DNA from 3 places in the Veillonella sp. CAG:933 genome. Region 3 is predicted to be linked to each of the others. Evidence: riboswitches for the same ligand, from Rfam matches in the RefSeq annotation. Region 3 holds a riboswitch; each other region holds the start of a gene.

Region 1 (4,778 bases), on a different contig from region 3:
TTTATGTATTGCTTATATTCTGTAGTACTTGTCCCCGGCAAGTAGAAATAGGTATACTCAATTTTGTCCTTGGTTTTAACATTATATAAGGAGATATCCACTGAATCTCGATCCGTCAACTGGCGTTTCATCCCTAATTCCCAGGTTTTGGAAGTTTCAGGATCTAAGCCCGGATTTGGAATAACATTACCCATACCGGAACCGCCATAACGATAAATATATACTAATGGTGGTGGATTAAACGACTCACCATAAGACATATAATAATTTGTACTTTCATTAGCTTTATATTCTAATGAAACTTTAGGACTTATATGATTATATGTTTTACCCTCGGATGTGGTATCATAACCGTTTTTACCACTGGCCCAGAATGTACCGTCACCTTTTTTATAACGATCATAACGTGCCCCAACAAATAAAGACCATTCATCATCAAATTTATACTCATCTTGTACAAATACAGCCAGATTGCTTATTTTACCTTCATCTTGTGCATATTGATTAATAATGGAGTTTTTGTTATGCCACGAAGAAAGATTATAACGCTTCTGAATCATTTCTTCCGTATGATAAGAGGCACCGGCATTAATGGTATGCTTTCCTATATCTCGCCATGTTTTTTCAACTTCGTACGTAAATTTCTTCCCTGGATGGAGAGAATAATCACCGGCCCCGGTCCAATCAACATTTTTATAGGAACTAGGTACAGTAGGTGATGTAAAACCATCAACCTTATCATGCGTATAACTTGCACGCACCAAGAAATCATTTGCCGTATCACGATATGTCAAAATATGGGTATCACGTTTATTTTCATTATCATAGCCTAAGAAATTTTTAGGAGATAAAGAAATAATTTTATTTGTTCCGACCTGAACATTGCCAGACCATACAGGGTTTCCTTTAGTATCATGTACATAAGTAAATGGATTACTATAAGAGGATTCACTATTAATTCGATTATAGCTATAAACTAAAGATTTAGATTCATCAAAATTGTACCCAATTTTAAAGCCGTAATTTTCATGTTCCCATTCTTTCTCACCACGACCACCGTATATATAAGTACCATTACTTAACTGTGGTAAATCGGCACTAATAGATGCTGTACCTTTTTTTGGTGCAAGCGATCGATAAAATCCTTTATAGCCATCAGAGGAGCGTTTTTCATAAGTAACCCCTAAACTCCATTTGTCTGATAAACGAGAATTAACCGACACGGCTTTTTTCCAAGTATTATAGCTACCATAGGATACATCTGCCACTACAGAAGTTCCCGATTCCGGTGCACCTTTAGTCGTAATATTAATAACACCGGCAACCGCATGACCACCGTATAAAGAGGATGCGCCACCGCGCAATACTTCAATACGTTCAATATTCGAAATTGGAATCATATTAAAATTTACAGTTCCGTTATAAGTATTATTTTGTTGAACTCCATCAACTAATACCAAAATATCTGTAGAACTCATACCACGCATAGTCAAACTGCCTTGCGCACTTTGGTCAATAAAAATACCCGGCAAAAACTGTAAAGCTTCTTGAACCGACGAAATATTCTTGTCAGCTATATCTTGTGAGGTAATAACGCTTACACTGGCCGGCACATTAGCAATAGTTTGCTCCGTTTTTGTCGCAGTTACGACCACTGTCCCTAAGTCATAATCAGTAACCACATCTTCGGCCTGTACACCAACACAGCTCAAAATACTACCACAGCATGCCAATACTGCCGCTCGTACTAACAATCCCTGACCTTTCATAATACCCTCCTAATAAAATTACCCTAAATTACCTAATCAGTTAATAGATTTATTTTTTTTACTATTCCTCTTCTTTTAACACTACCTCACCTAATGCTAACTCAAGGTTCTTAGTAATCCCTTCATAATCCATTAACTTATAAAAAAACATATCTACTTCAATCTTGAAATAGATATGCTACATGACCTTTGCCATAATCGCCTCTCTATCGCTCGTAGATTAAAACGGAGATTATAAATAGGCAGGTCTCCTGGCTTAGATTCATAGCGCCTCTCGCCTTCCCGGAATATCCAGTGGCAACATGAGATTAGCTCCTCTTACAGTGACGGGATCGCATCGGCTTATACCGATTTCTCTATTAAGTCTAAATCGACACCTATAAATATGTATAAAATTTCTTCATGTACATTATATATTTACTTTTCCACCTCGTCAATCTTAATTCAAAACAAATATTAATCATGCTATACCCTCTATTGTATACTAAAACTCCTTTATTTCATAGGGTTTTATGGCTTATCATCGTTAATTTTTATATTTAAACATATTATTCTAAACAGTATTTTTATACAAAAAAACCTTAAAACAAAAGATTTTTTACTTTAAGGTTTCATCTTATAGTTAAACTCTATTTATTTTTTTAATAATATTTTTAATCAAAATAACTATACTCTAATATAATAATTTACTGCAAATACTCAACTAAAAATCTTCAAAAGCCGCTAACAATTCTTTCGTGTATTTTTCTTTAGGATGCTGATAAAGTAATTCTGTCGGTTGTAATTCAATCAACCGGCCTTCGCGCATAATTCCGATACGATTACAAATTACGCGTAACAAATCTAAATCATGCGAGATAAACAGACAAGCTAAAGATCGTTCCTTTTGAATATCTTTTAAAATAGAAATAATCTGTGCTTGCACCGATACGTCAAGCATCGATGTCGGTTCATCCAATAAAAGAATCTTCGGATTTAATAACAGTAACCTGGCAAGACAAATACGCTGTAATTCTCCGCCGGAAAGTTGATGCGGATATCTGGAAAGTAACTCTTTACGAAGTTGTACTTTCTCTAAAACATCCTCTATACTATGCTTTAAATTAATATCTTGATTCTTATGGATACGAATCGGTTCTTCAATAGACTCTTTGATTGTCATGCGAGGATTTAAAGACGAAGTCGGATTTTGAAAAACTAACTGCATATCTTCTCGCATTTTTTTATTCTCATTTGCCGACATTTGCGATATTACTTTTCCGTTTAATAGAATTTCTCCCTGATCTGGCTTTAAAAGTTGCATGATAATTCTAATTAATGTGGACTTCCCGGCCCCACTGGTTCCCGCCAAACCAAGAATCTCATTCTCTTCTACCGAAAAAGAAATATCTTTTAAAACCTTGAAGATTCTTTTATTAATAAAGCCTGTTGTGAAACTTTTAGAGATATTCCTTATTTCCAATACACTCATACTATTTACTCCATTCACAACGCACTTGATGGGAAGAAGATAAATTCTTCATAACTTGATCTTTTTCGCATATGTCTAACTCATAATACTTGCAACGATTTTTAAAAATACAACCATTGGGAATGTTATGCAAATCAGGTGGTAACCCCGGAATCGATTTTAACCTATATCTTGGTTGTGCTTCTAAAAAACTGATAGTATAAGGATGTTTGGGCTCTTTAAATACTTCTTCACAAGTACCGTATTCAAGAATTTCTCCCGCATACATAATCCCAATATAATCTGCTAGTTTTTCTGCTAAACGGATATCATGAGTAATGAATAAAATACTAACACCGCTCTCATCTCGAAGATCACGGAATAACTGACAAATTTCGCGCCGCACAAAAGCATCCAAACCTTTAGTCGGTTCATCCGCAATTATCCACCCGGGGTGTGGCATCGCCATCATAGCTGCTAATACACGTTGAGCCATCCCACCGGATAATTCACCGGGATATTTATCATATACCGCTTCCGCATTAGGCAAGCCAAACCGCTTTAATTGTTCAATCCCCTTTGCTTTTTCAGCGGAATAAGAAGTCTTATTTCTGTAACAGTTTGATTCAACGACTTGTTTACCTACCCTTTGCATAGGATCCATAGCAGTAATAGGATCTTGTGCAATCCATCCTATCCGGGTACCTCGGGTCATATTCCATTCCGCTTCTGATTGTGCCAATAAATTCTGATTTTCTAAATAAATTTTACCGGTCACAACAGCAGATTCATCCAAAAGCCCCATAATCGCTGACCCCATTATAGATTTCCCACTTCCCGACTCGCCCACCAAAGCCGTTATTTTACCTGAAACTAATCTGAAATTTACATTGTGAAGCACTCGAGTAAGCCCCTGTTCTGACGGATATGCAACTGATAAGTCATCAATAATAATATCTTCCATCATAACATTTTCCTTTCTCCGGCATTACTCAACTGCAAATGTTCACGCAAAAAATCACCAATCAAATTTATACTCATACAAAAAAGTGTTATTGCCATACCCGGTGCCAATATCATCAACGGATAACTCCTAAAATAAGTCCGGGCATCACTAATCATAACACCCCAATCGGCAATTGGCGGTGCTACCCCCAGGCCCAAATAAGATAAAGCAGATGCTGATAAAAGAGAGGTACCGATTCTAAGAGTCAGTAAAACAACGATTAAAGGAAAAATATTGGGCAATATATATCTTCTCAGAATATAAGAATTACCGGCACCCAAACTTTTTATGCCAATAATATAGTTTTCATTTCGAAGATGTATTACCTCACTTCGCACAATACGTGAAAATCCGGTCCATGAAGTAATCGTTACCGCTATAATTAAACGGGCATCATTTTCCGGTAATACGGCCGCAATAGCAATCATAAAGCTCATACCGGGCAACCCTTGAAACAGACTGACCAAAGCTTGTATACCTTGATCTATGCGTCCACCGTAATAGCCGCCAATCATTCCCAATATCAATCCTACTAGCATAGTACAACAAGCTG
Region 2 (4,778 bases), on a different contig from region 3:
CGGCGGGGAACGGCAACGCGTGTGGATTGCCATGGCGTTGGCGCAGGAGCCGGATATTCTTCTCTTGGATGAACCGACGACTTATTTGGATATTAATCATCAGTTTGAAGTGATGGAACTATTGCGCCGTTTGAATCGTGAACAGGGGCTTACGGTTGTCATGGTACTTCATGAATTGAATCAGGCGGCTCGATATTCGGATCAGGTGGCCGTACTTCATGAAGGTCATTTGGCAGCTGTGGGCAGTCCTAAAGAGGTCATGACAGCGGAGCTTCTAAAAACAGTGTTCGCTGTTGATGCTCTCATTGAAGAGGGTCCCGATAACAGCCCGTACATTAAAATTGAAGGGCTTGTGCAGCAGGCAGAATGATCCATGCCCTATAATCCGATTAATCAAGTGAATAAAAAGAGGGATTAACGTATAACGATATAATATCGTCTGTTCGTTAATCCCTCTTTATATTTTCAGTGTTAAATTACATGCGATTTTGCACTGATGTTAATAACTTTTCTTAGGGGCTTAATTTAGAAGGTTACATCGATGCCATAGGCCATTTTAACAAGCTCAGCCATGGCTTCCGGTGTTTGTAAGCCCGGATTCAATAAGAACCAATTCGATGGTAAGTAGAATACTTTACCGTTTTTTACAGCCTTAAGATTTTGCCATGCCGGATTGCCGGTCATTTCTTTTTCCATAGTTTTGGTAATTTCATCTTTTTTACCCATGGTGGAAACAAAAATGATGTCCGGATCGTCGGAAGCGAGCGTTTCTAAGGAGTACGGAATGGTCTTGGCAGATTTATCAAAATCGCCATGTTGTAACACCACATTCTGCATGCCTAATTCTTGAACCATAGCGGCTGTTACGGCTAAGGTAGCTTCAGCGGTTACCGCTTTACCGGTAGCGCGCAACACGGCTACGCGGGCCGGTTGTACATTTTTAACGGCATTTTTGACTTTGTCAATTTTGCTGTTGTACTGGGCAATAACTTCTTTAGCTTTCTCTTCGTGATTGGTCAGTTGGCCTAAGAATTCAATGAGGGGCACATTGTCTTTAATACCGTCATAGGAAATTAAAATATACGGTAATTTATTACTCTGTAATTGGCCTTCAAATTTGCTGTGCTGATTGCTGAGGCCGATTACGAGGTCCGGTTTCAAACCGATAAGTTGCTCCATGTTGATGTTGGCGGTCTGCCCTAAAGAAGGTAATTCTTTGAGGTGAGCGGGCATGTCATCCTGCGTTTCTACGCGGCTGATGGATTTGGCATCAATGGCATCCATGAAATAGAGTAGGGAATTGGCAAGTACCGCAATTCGTTCCGGTTTGGCCGGCACCGTATAGGTTTGATCCTTATAGGTTAAAGTACGGGTGGCTGCGGATGATGTGGAATCGGTTTTACCGCAGCCGGCGAGGATAGCCATAATGACTGTCATCGCCATTACAATAATGGTTAAGCGTGAAAATTTTCTCATAATACACCTGCCTGACAGTAGATAAAAAGTACGTAAAAGTATTACCTGTGAGTAAGCAGGTAATTCATAGCGGTTCCAAAACAAGCTTTAGTAAAATCTGTTTCGCAAACTCATACTTGTACTATACCACAGGTGATGGTGGTTGCCTATGGTTATGTGTTGCGTATGGTTATATGGTGCCTATCGTTATATGGTGCGTATGGCACTTTTATAGATCCAAATATAGCAATTAAAAGAGGCTGTAAGTAAAATGTGATATGCTCTACATTTTATTACAGCCTCCTTATGTATAGAACGCTTTTGGTTGGTCAAAACGTCTTAGCTTGTAAGTGCGTTTTGGCAATAATATGAACCCTTACAGTGTTATATCTTATTTAGCGTCGTTTTGAAGAGCTTGCCAAGCTTCATCGGCATGAGCGGCAAAGAGGTCACGGATTTTCTGGTTTTCACCAAGACCATGGATGTAAGTGTCTACTTTGAAGCCGTCAGCCAACAAGATGGATTTATGGGAATCAGGTTCGTCACCGGACATATCGTTGTTGGCATGGTCGCCGGCTACCATCATGAATGGCATAAGGGTGACATGTTCGATGCCTTTTGCTTTCAATTGAGGAACGATGTCTTCAAGGCTTGGCCATCCTTCTACGGTGTAGATGTAAGTGTTGTGAAGACCGGCCGATTCCAAACGATCTTGGATTACGGAATAGTAAGCGTTGGAAGGATCCGGAGTGCCGTGAGCCATGATAAGTACAGCATCTTTAGGACCTACTTTAGGGAACTGAGTTGCTACAGCTTGTACAGTTTTAGCAATATCGTCAGTTTGACCTTCTTGGCCCATCCAGTACATGAGAGGTGTACCAAATGTCATTTTTTTGAAGTTATGTTTGTACTGATTGTAAACAGCTGTTTTATAGTTGTATTCGATACCAGGGATTACGTCGAGAGTTGCCAAAGCAACGCGAGTGTAACCTTCAGCTTTTAATTGATCGAGTGCTTCTTCAGGCGTAGGGTAGGTGATACCTTCTTTAGCTTTGATACGATCGATAATGATGTGGGAAGTGAAAGCTGTAACTACTTTTACGCCCGGATGTTGTTCTTTAATTTCGTTGATAGTCGCATCGATTGTTTTAGCACGAGTATCAGTGAATGTAGTACCAAAGCTCATTACTACGATAGCATCTTTGTTAGGTGCTTTAGCCAATACAGGATCGGTTGTGTTGTAAGTGCGAACACCGATTTCAGTTGCTTCCAATAATGCAGGGGTAGCAGTTGTTACTTCGTCACTTAATTGGTAAGCAGCGTTTACGTCTGTAGCAAGGAATCCGAAGCCTGTTAAAGCGGCCACTGCTAATGTTGTAGCTAACGTTTTTTTGAAAAAATGTTTACTCATTTCATTCACTCCTCGTGATAAAAAGAAGATAAAAATAAAAACTAAAAATAGAATAAAATAAAATACAAAAACCTCTGCCCACAGGGCAGAGGTAGTATTAATAATCACTAGTTATGCTAAGCACCTGACGTATATTAGTTCATATCAAACTTAATTAAGTCGTTTATGAATTAAAAAAATAATTCCCGGTCAGTGTATAGTACAGGTAGTGACATTGATTAACCTCGCCATCCTTCGTGGGTTATCGGCAATCCATCAAGGCAGGTCTTCTGGCTCAAGTTCAACGCAACAATCACCTTCCCAGAAACTTCCAGTGGTATTTTGATTGTGCTCCCTCTTACAGCGGCGGGACCGCGGCAGCTTCTACTGCTCTTCTCTATTAAGTCGGGCACCTTGAAGGTCGTATTCATTTGATAATCATCATAGCAGAATAAATGTCCACTGTCAATGCAATACCGGGTAGGGTATACTCACTGTGAATGGAAATTACCCGGGTCATATAACTCCTAGGAATAAGGGACTTATTTATGAGTAATAACTTTTGGTTATTTGTGATACACTTTTTTGATTACACATAGGCAAAGGAGTCAAAGTTTGGTACTATGAATAGAGAATGGTGTTCATCATAGGGCAATGTGCTTTATGATAAATAGCTATATATTAACAAAGGAGGTCCATCGTATGGATCAATTTACAAATGGTGCCGGTCCTAATGAACTATCGGAATCGGTATATGAAGTGGCATTTACGCCTGTATTGGAACGTGAAGAGTATCAAGGTGAACCTTTACATTCCAAATTATTAGCTCTTAAAAGCGCCATGGGCGAAGAGGATTTTAACGAATATATTAACAGCTTATTGCGCATTACCTATAATTGCAAACAATTGTGGTTAATTACTAAAAGCGAACGTAAACGTACGTTAATTGAAGGCAAATTTTTACCTATGATTGCTGAGATTTTTGAAGTAGCAGCACCGCGCGTGTTCTCGCAACCATAATTATTATCAATTATAGGCGTAACAATACATTGCTTTTTGATTGAATGAATGACTAAATTAAGAAACTTGATGTATAAAAATTCATGAATGAGGAATATTAATTATTAGATGTTATCTGTATCAATCGTAGACCGTGATTGGTATAGTATTATCTGAATTATTAATATAATACCTGTAAGCAAGTAGTATTCTTTGTAATAGTAATGGGATATAAATTCTCTTTAAATCGATGAAAATAGAAGTGAATCGGTAAAGATAAATATAGTTGATGAAAATATAATTAAATTTCCGATTTATCATTGATAATCATTGATAAGTTTGAAAATGAGAGAAATTCTCATTGACTAAAAATAAAATCTAACGTATCATTATACCAACGAAGAATAATCAACATGTATTTCGAATGTATTCGATAATGTGAAATATGACAGATTTTTGTCAGATTAAGAGGTTCGATTATGGTATAAGTTTAGAGGTATTTTTGATATCGGAGGATTTATAAAATGAGTATAAAGGGTATTATCTTAGCGACATTCGGTTCAATATACGGCGAAGCCGTAGAGAAATCCGTAGGCATAATGGAAGCAAAGATTAAAAAAGCATATCCCGATGCAGTAATTCGCCGTGTCTTTTTGGCGGATGCGCTGGTGGAGAAGTGGAATGAAAAATATGAAAAACCGGTACAATCTTTGGAAGCCGTGTTGGCTGAATTTAAGAATACCGGCGTCCGCGATGTATTTGTTTTACCATTTGCCTTGGTAGCCGATCAATGTTATCAAAAGATGCGTAAAGCTATTGCCGCATTTACCTATAATACTGAACGAAACGCCATGCGCATTCACGTAGGTAAGCCACTCTTAAGTTCTTTAGGTGTAAAAAACTATGCCGATGATTATGTGGCTACCATTGATGC
Region 3 (4,778 bases):
CAAGTTGTTCTTTACACGATGATGAATTTCACGAATAGCAACTGCTTTTAATACAAGTTCTTCTTCTCGCTTTTTTACCTCTGTTGTATCCTGAATAATCACAACTAAACGCTGCTTATTTTTAATCCAACTGTACTTAATCGTAAAATAATACTGCAAATAATGGGTCTCCACATCAAAAAACCAATTACTTGATGAGCGTTCTGCACGAAATTTAATATAATCAAATGTATAATAGTCTAATGTTAAATTATCATAAAATAAACCAATTATTTCATCTTGATAACCCAATTTTTTATACAATTGCTTTGCTTCTTCATTGGCCGTTATTAAATAACCATCGCCATCGAAAATAAGGACATTTTCAGATAATCGATCTACGAAAAAGTTCTGTGCCTCTTCTTCCGCACTCATAATAGTACTTGGCTTTAAATCATTAGAAGTGGCCATTCCAGGCGTTCCTGCATCAGTTTCTACAATTAAAACACCGATAGTTTTGTCCAATAATTTTATGGGGTAAATATTTTGTGTAATTAGTTTTCCTTCTTGAGATACCGCAATAAGCCCTAATGTATTTAAACCGGTTGCAATAGATCGTAAAACACCTGGTTCATTTTCCAATAAAGCATCTAATCCTACTACCGTCTTTTCATACATAGACGGCTTAATTAAAGGCTGTCTATGATATACCACTAAAGCAGATTTCGTTACTTCATTATAAATGTCAATAAATACATCTGCATCAGGATATAATAACGAATCAGCCAAATGATATATAACTTGTACTAATTCTTTAACTTCATCCGCAGTTAAGTCCGAATAGGTATCACACAGTTTGCGTAAAATTGCTTCATCCGGATTAGCTATATCTAACGCCATATCATTCACTATCCATTATAATTAATTCAGCAATTTCACTCATTTTAGAGCGTCTATCCATACTCAAGCGGCGTAATTTTTTATAGGCTTCATCCTCAGTAATTTTTAAATCACGGCACAGAATTCCTTTAGCCTTTTCAATTACTTTCCGTTCTTCTAAACGAAGCTTTAATCCCTCAATTTCTTGTTCTAAATTTTCAGTTTGTTGCCCCTTAGCGATTGCTACTTCAATAGTCGGAATAAGAGATTTTTCATCAATTGGTTTAATTAAATAGCCTGTTGCACCAAGCTTTTTCGCTTTTTCTGTATTTTCAAAATCTCCATAAGCAGTTAAAAATACTATACTGCTCGCCAATTTATCTTGCGCAACTTTTTTTGCTGCCTTTAAACCATCAAGTACCGGCATTTGAATATCCATCAATACTAAATCCGGTTTTACATTACGGCAAATCTCTACTGCCTCAAAGCCATCGGCTGCTTCGCCGCTTACTTCATAGCCTGCATCTGTTAAGATATCTTTAATATCTAAACGAGTTATTGGCTCATCATCGACAATAACTATTCTTCCTCGCATAAGTAGGTCTCCTCGATTTCTTAAGTTCTGGTAATTTCACAACCTAATGCAAATTTTAAAATATTTCGTAGCCCGTCCACAACAGCTCGCAACGCCGTTTCAACGGAACTAACATCACCATAAATAACCACCGATCCGGAGAATCGGTCTACAAAACCAATTTTAACATCACCACTTTTAGTTGCTATATCAACAGCGATTATAGCTGCTTCTGCCGGTGTTATTGTTAAAATCCCAAGTGCATTGTATACATCACTGGGTAATCCCAACTTGCCATAAATCTCCTTAGCCGGATTGGCAATAATATGGGCTAGCGTTATCTGTTTCCCAGGAACGTATTCTTGAATCATACGCTGTTTTTCTTCCATAGCCACACCTTTCCAGCATTACCTTATCAGACTGACGGTTAAGCAATTTGATTTAAAATATTTTTAATATCATCTGCCGTAGGTATTCTTGGATTAGCAGCTGTACATGCATCAGCTAACGCAGCTTTTGCAATAGCATCACCGCTCTCCATAATTTCACTACGATTAAACCCACAATCAGTTAATGTTAAAGGCATTTTCAGAGTACTCTGTAAATGCTTAATCTGCCGAATTAAAGCAGCCACTCCGATTCTCGGATTTACACTAGTTGTCGCTTTAACAATATTCGCCAATCTAGTATATTTCTTAGCAGCATATAAATCTTTGTTTTGATAATCACCATTATACGCCACAATATGCGGCAATAAAATAGCATTGATTCGTCCATGCGGTACATGGAATCTACCGCCGATAGCGTGTGCCATACCGTGATTTAATCCCAAGTTCGTCAAATTAAATGCCATACCGGCCATACAGGAAGCCACATGCATCTGTTCTCTGGCATAACTATTCGTACCGTTCGAAAATGCTTCCGGCAAATATTCAAACACTAATTGAATTGCATATTCAACTAATACTTTTGCCATAACATTTTCATTCAATGATACATAGGATTCAATTAAATGAACTAAAACGTCCATGCCTGTATCAGCCGTAATACTAGGCGGTACACTCATTACTAAGCGAGTATCTAAAATTGCAATATTAGGTTGTATTTCATCGGTAACAATCGGATATTTTGTTCCTGTTTCCAGCATTGTGATTACTGAAAAATTTGTTACTTCTGAACCGGTACCACTTGTGGTCGGTACAGCAATAAACATTAAATCTTTATTGGCTTTAACGCGATTGCCGAAATACAACATAGCTTTCCCCGCATCAATAGCAGATCCGCCACCTACTGAAATAATTGCATCAGCATTTGATTCTACTAAGTGACTTACACCGGCAGCGACTACTTCAGTCGGCGGATCCGGAACAATATCACTAAAAATCTCTACTTCAGCAAAGTCTAAGTTCTCCGTTACATGTGAAATCATTCCAGACTGAACCATAAATGGATCCGTCACTATGAAAACCTTTTTTACAGGGAGATCACGAAGACCTTGCAACGCATCTTCCCCTACCCATAGTGTCGTAGGAAATTTAATTTTCTGCATACATGTTCTCCTGCTTAACAAATAAAAAAAGAAGCCCTCACGGAATACACCCTCCGTTTAAGCTTCATTGCAAACCATGCACGCCATTGTACACGAAAATCTTATAACAATAATTTATACTTAACCAAAAAAAATGTCAATAAAAATTACGTATTTCAATTATGCATAATATATATACTATTTCAAATTTTCTCCGATTTATACCTAAATTAGCAGTTATTTTAACTTGTTCTCTCTTTGACTATGATATAACACCCGATGACAAAAGGGTTCTTTACACTTATAACAAAAGGGCATGGAGTACTAGCTCCATGCCCTTTTCCTATTTTTGAACTAATGTCACACTCCACTGTGCTGTGCTCTCTCATCATTGAACGACTAACATTAGTCCATCAATAGACGCACGTCTCTGTGCAAGACAGATTAATACATGCCGGTTTATTTTCTGCATTAATTCCAGTGAAGTACTACAATGCCACAAAAACAACATCCTGTCTTACCTCGAAACAGCATGTGTAATGAAATCCGCGAAAGACCTGACTTAGGCAAAAGCCATCACAGTGGCGGGACCGTGTTAGATTCTCACTAACTTCCATCGTCAGATTTCATATTTCTATTAATCTAAAAGCAATAATAACATATCTTAATCAATTCTGCAAGAACAGGATAATCCCAATAATTATTTTATATTTTTGGTCTTAGCATTATGAAATACTTCAGCACTTCTGGTATAAAATATATCTTCCATACCTTGTTTAGTGTTTAAGTATCTTGCTAAAGCATAAAAATAGTCTGATAATCGATTAACAAACATAACCAACTCTCCCGGTATTTTCGCGGTCATCTGTAATCGAACTATTCGTCGTTCGGCCCGTCTTGCAATCGTCCGTGCCATGTGAATCATACTGGCCTCACGAGTTCCACCGGGCAAAATAAAACGATTAATCTCCGGTGATTTAGCCGTATACTCATCAATTCGGGCTTCCAACCATGATATAGCATCAACAGGTAAAGTTATTTCTCGATTTAACGACTCCGGAGTTGCTAAATCAGTACCTACATCAAATAAGAAATGCTGTAAATGTTGTAATTCATTTTTTTCCTCGAATAAAGACGAATCAAATTGCGATATAGCATAACCAATCCACGAATTTAATTCATCAATAGTACCATAGCTATCTACTCGATCTGAATCTTTTGATACTGCAATACCGCCCACTAAACGGGTCATCCCCTTATCGCCGGTTTTAGTGTAAATTTTCATAGTAAAGCTCCTTTCTCATTACATGGTATATATATCATTGAAATACCGGTAATTATAGAGAATATTATGAGAATCACTAATTTTTCCTCATTAAAAATCCTCTTTCAAAGCCACTATGCTTTATTTACACTTCATTGTGTTAACTTGATAATACAAATAAGCCTCATTTTTGTCAATTTACTAATTATCATAGATTGCTGACTATTTACATTTATTTAAAAATCCTGTATCTTAAAACTACATACAGTAAACTCTTGCTTAACATTCCTTTTTATTATACACCGTTAATAAGGAGTGTTTTTATGAAAAAAATTATGTTTGTTGGCCCCAGTGGTGTTGGTAAAACAACTCTAACACAGCGAATTGAAGGTGTTGAAATCGTTTACGCAAAAACACAAACGGTTCAATTTCATGACGATATTATTGATACGCCGGGTGAGTTTGTCCAACATAGACTTATGTACAACGCCCTTCTAGTTACTGCTGCAGAGGCTGACATTTTAGGTTTTCTCATTTCCGCAAAGGAAAAAGAG

The links. A riboswitch is a leader RNA that binds a small molecule or an ion and turns the genes downstream of it on or off. The one in region 3 is predicted to bind cobalamin.
Region 1: another riboswitch for cobalamin. It lies ahead of QZL64_RS02940 (TonB-dependent receptor); the one in region 3 lies ahead of QZL64_RS11835 (1-propanol dehydrogenase PduQ).
Region 2: another riboswitch for cobalamin. It lies ahead of QZL64_RS05425 (sirohydrochlorin cobaltochelatase); the one in region 3 lies ahead of QZL64_RS11835 (1-propanol dehydrogenase PduQ).

The regions. Positions count from the first base shown of each region.
Region 1 is NZ_HF986165.1:519-5,296, forward strand. Features, by position in the region: gene QZL64_RS02940 (TonB-dependent receptor) at 1-1,769, opposite strand, end outside; cobalamin riboswitch at 1,994-2,165, opposite strand; gene QZL64_RS02945 (ABC transporter ATP-binding protein) at 2,473-3,240, opposite strand; gene QZL64_RS02950 (ABC transporter ATP-binding protein) at 3,242-4,186, opposite strand; gene QZL64_RS02955 (ABC transporter permease) at 4,183-4,778, opposite strand, start outside.
Region 2 is NZ_HF986190.1:22,058-26,835, forward strand. Features, by position in the region: gene QZL64_RS05415 (ABC transporter ATP-binding protein) at 1-370, shown strand, start outside; gene QZL64_RS05420 (ABC transporter substrate-binding protein) at 526-1,476, opposite strand; gene QZL64_RS05425 (sirohydrochlorin cobaltochelatase) at 1,847-2,866, opposite strand; cobalamin riboswitch at 3,109-3,277, opposite strand; gene QZL64_RS05430 (hypothetical protein) at 3,548-3,865, shown strand; gene QZL64_RS05435 (sirohydrochlorin cobaltochelatase) at 4,375-4,778, shown strand, end outside.
Region 3 is NZ_HF986232.1:34,989-39,766, reverse strand. Features, by position in the region: gene QZL64_RS11850 (sensor histidine kinase) at 1-879, opposite strand, end outside; gene QZL64_RS11845 (ANTAR domain-containing response regulator) at 881-1,453, opposite strand; gene eutS (ethanolamine utilization microcompartment protein EutS) at 1,474-1,821, opposite strand; gene QZL64_RS11835 (1-propanol dehydrogenase PduQ) at 1,860-2,981, opposite strand; adenosylcobalamin (AdoCbl) riboswitch at 3,463-3,602, opposite strand; gene QZL64_RS11830 (cob(I)yrinic acid a,c-diamide adenosyltransferase) at 3,661-4,245, opposite strand; gene QZL64_RS11825 (EutP/PduV family microcompartment system protein) at 4,548-4,778, shown strand, end outside.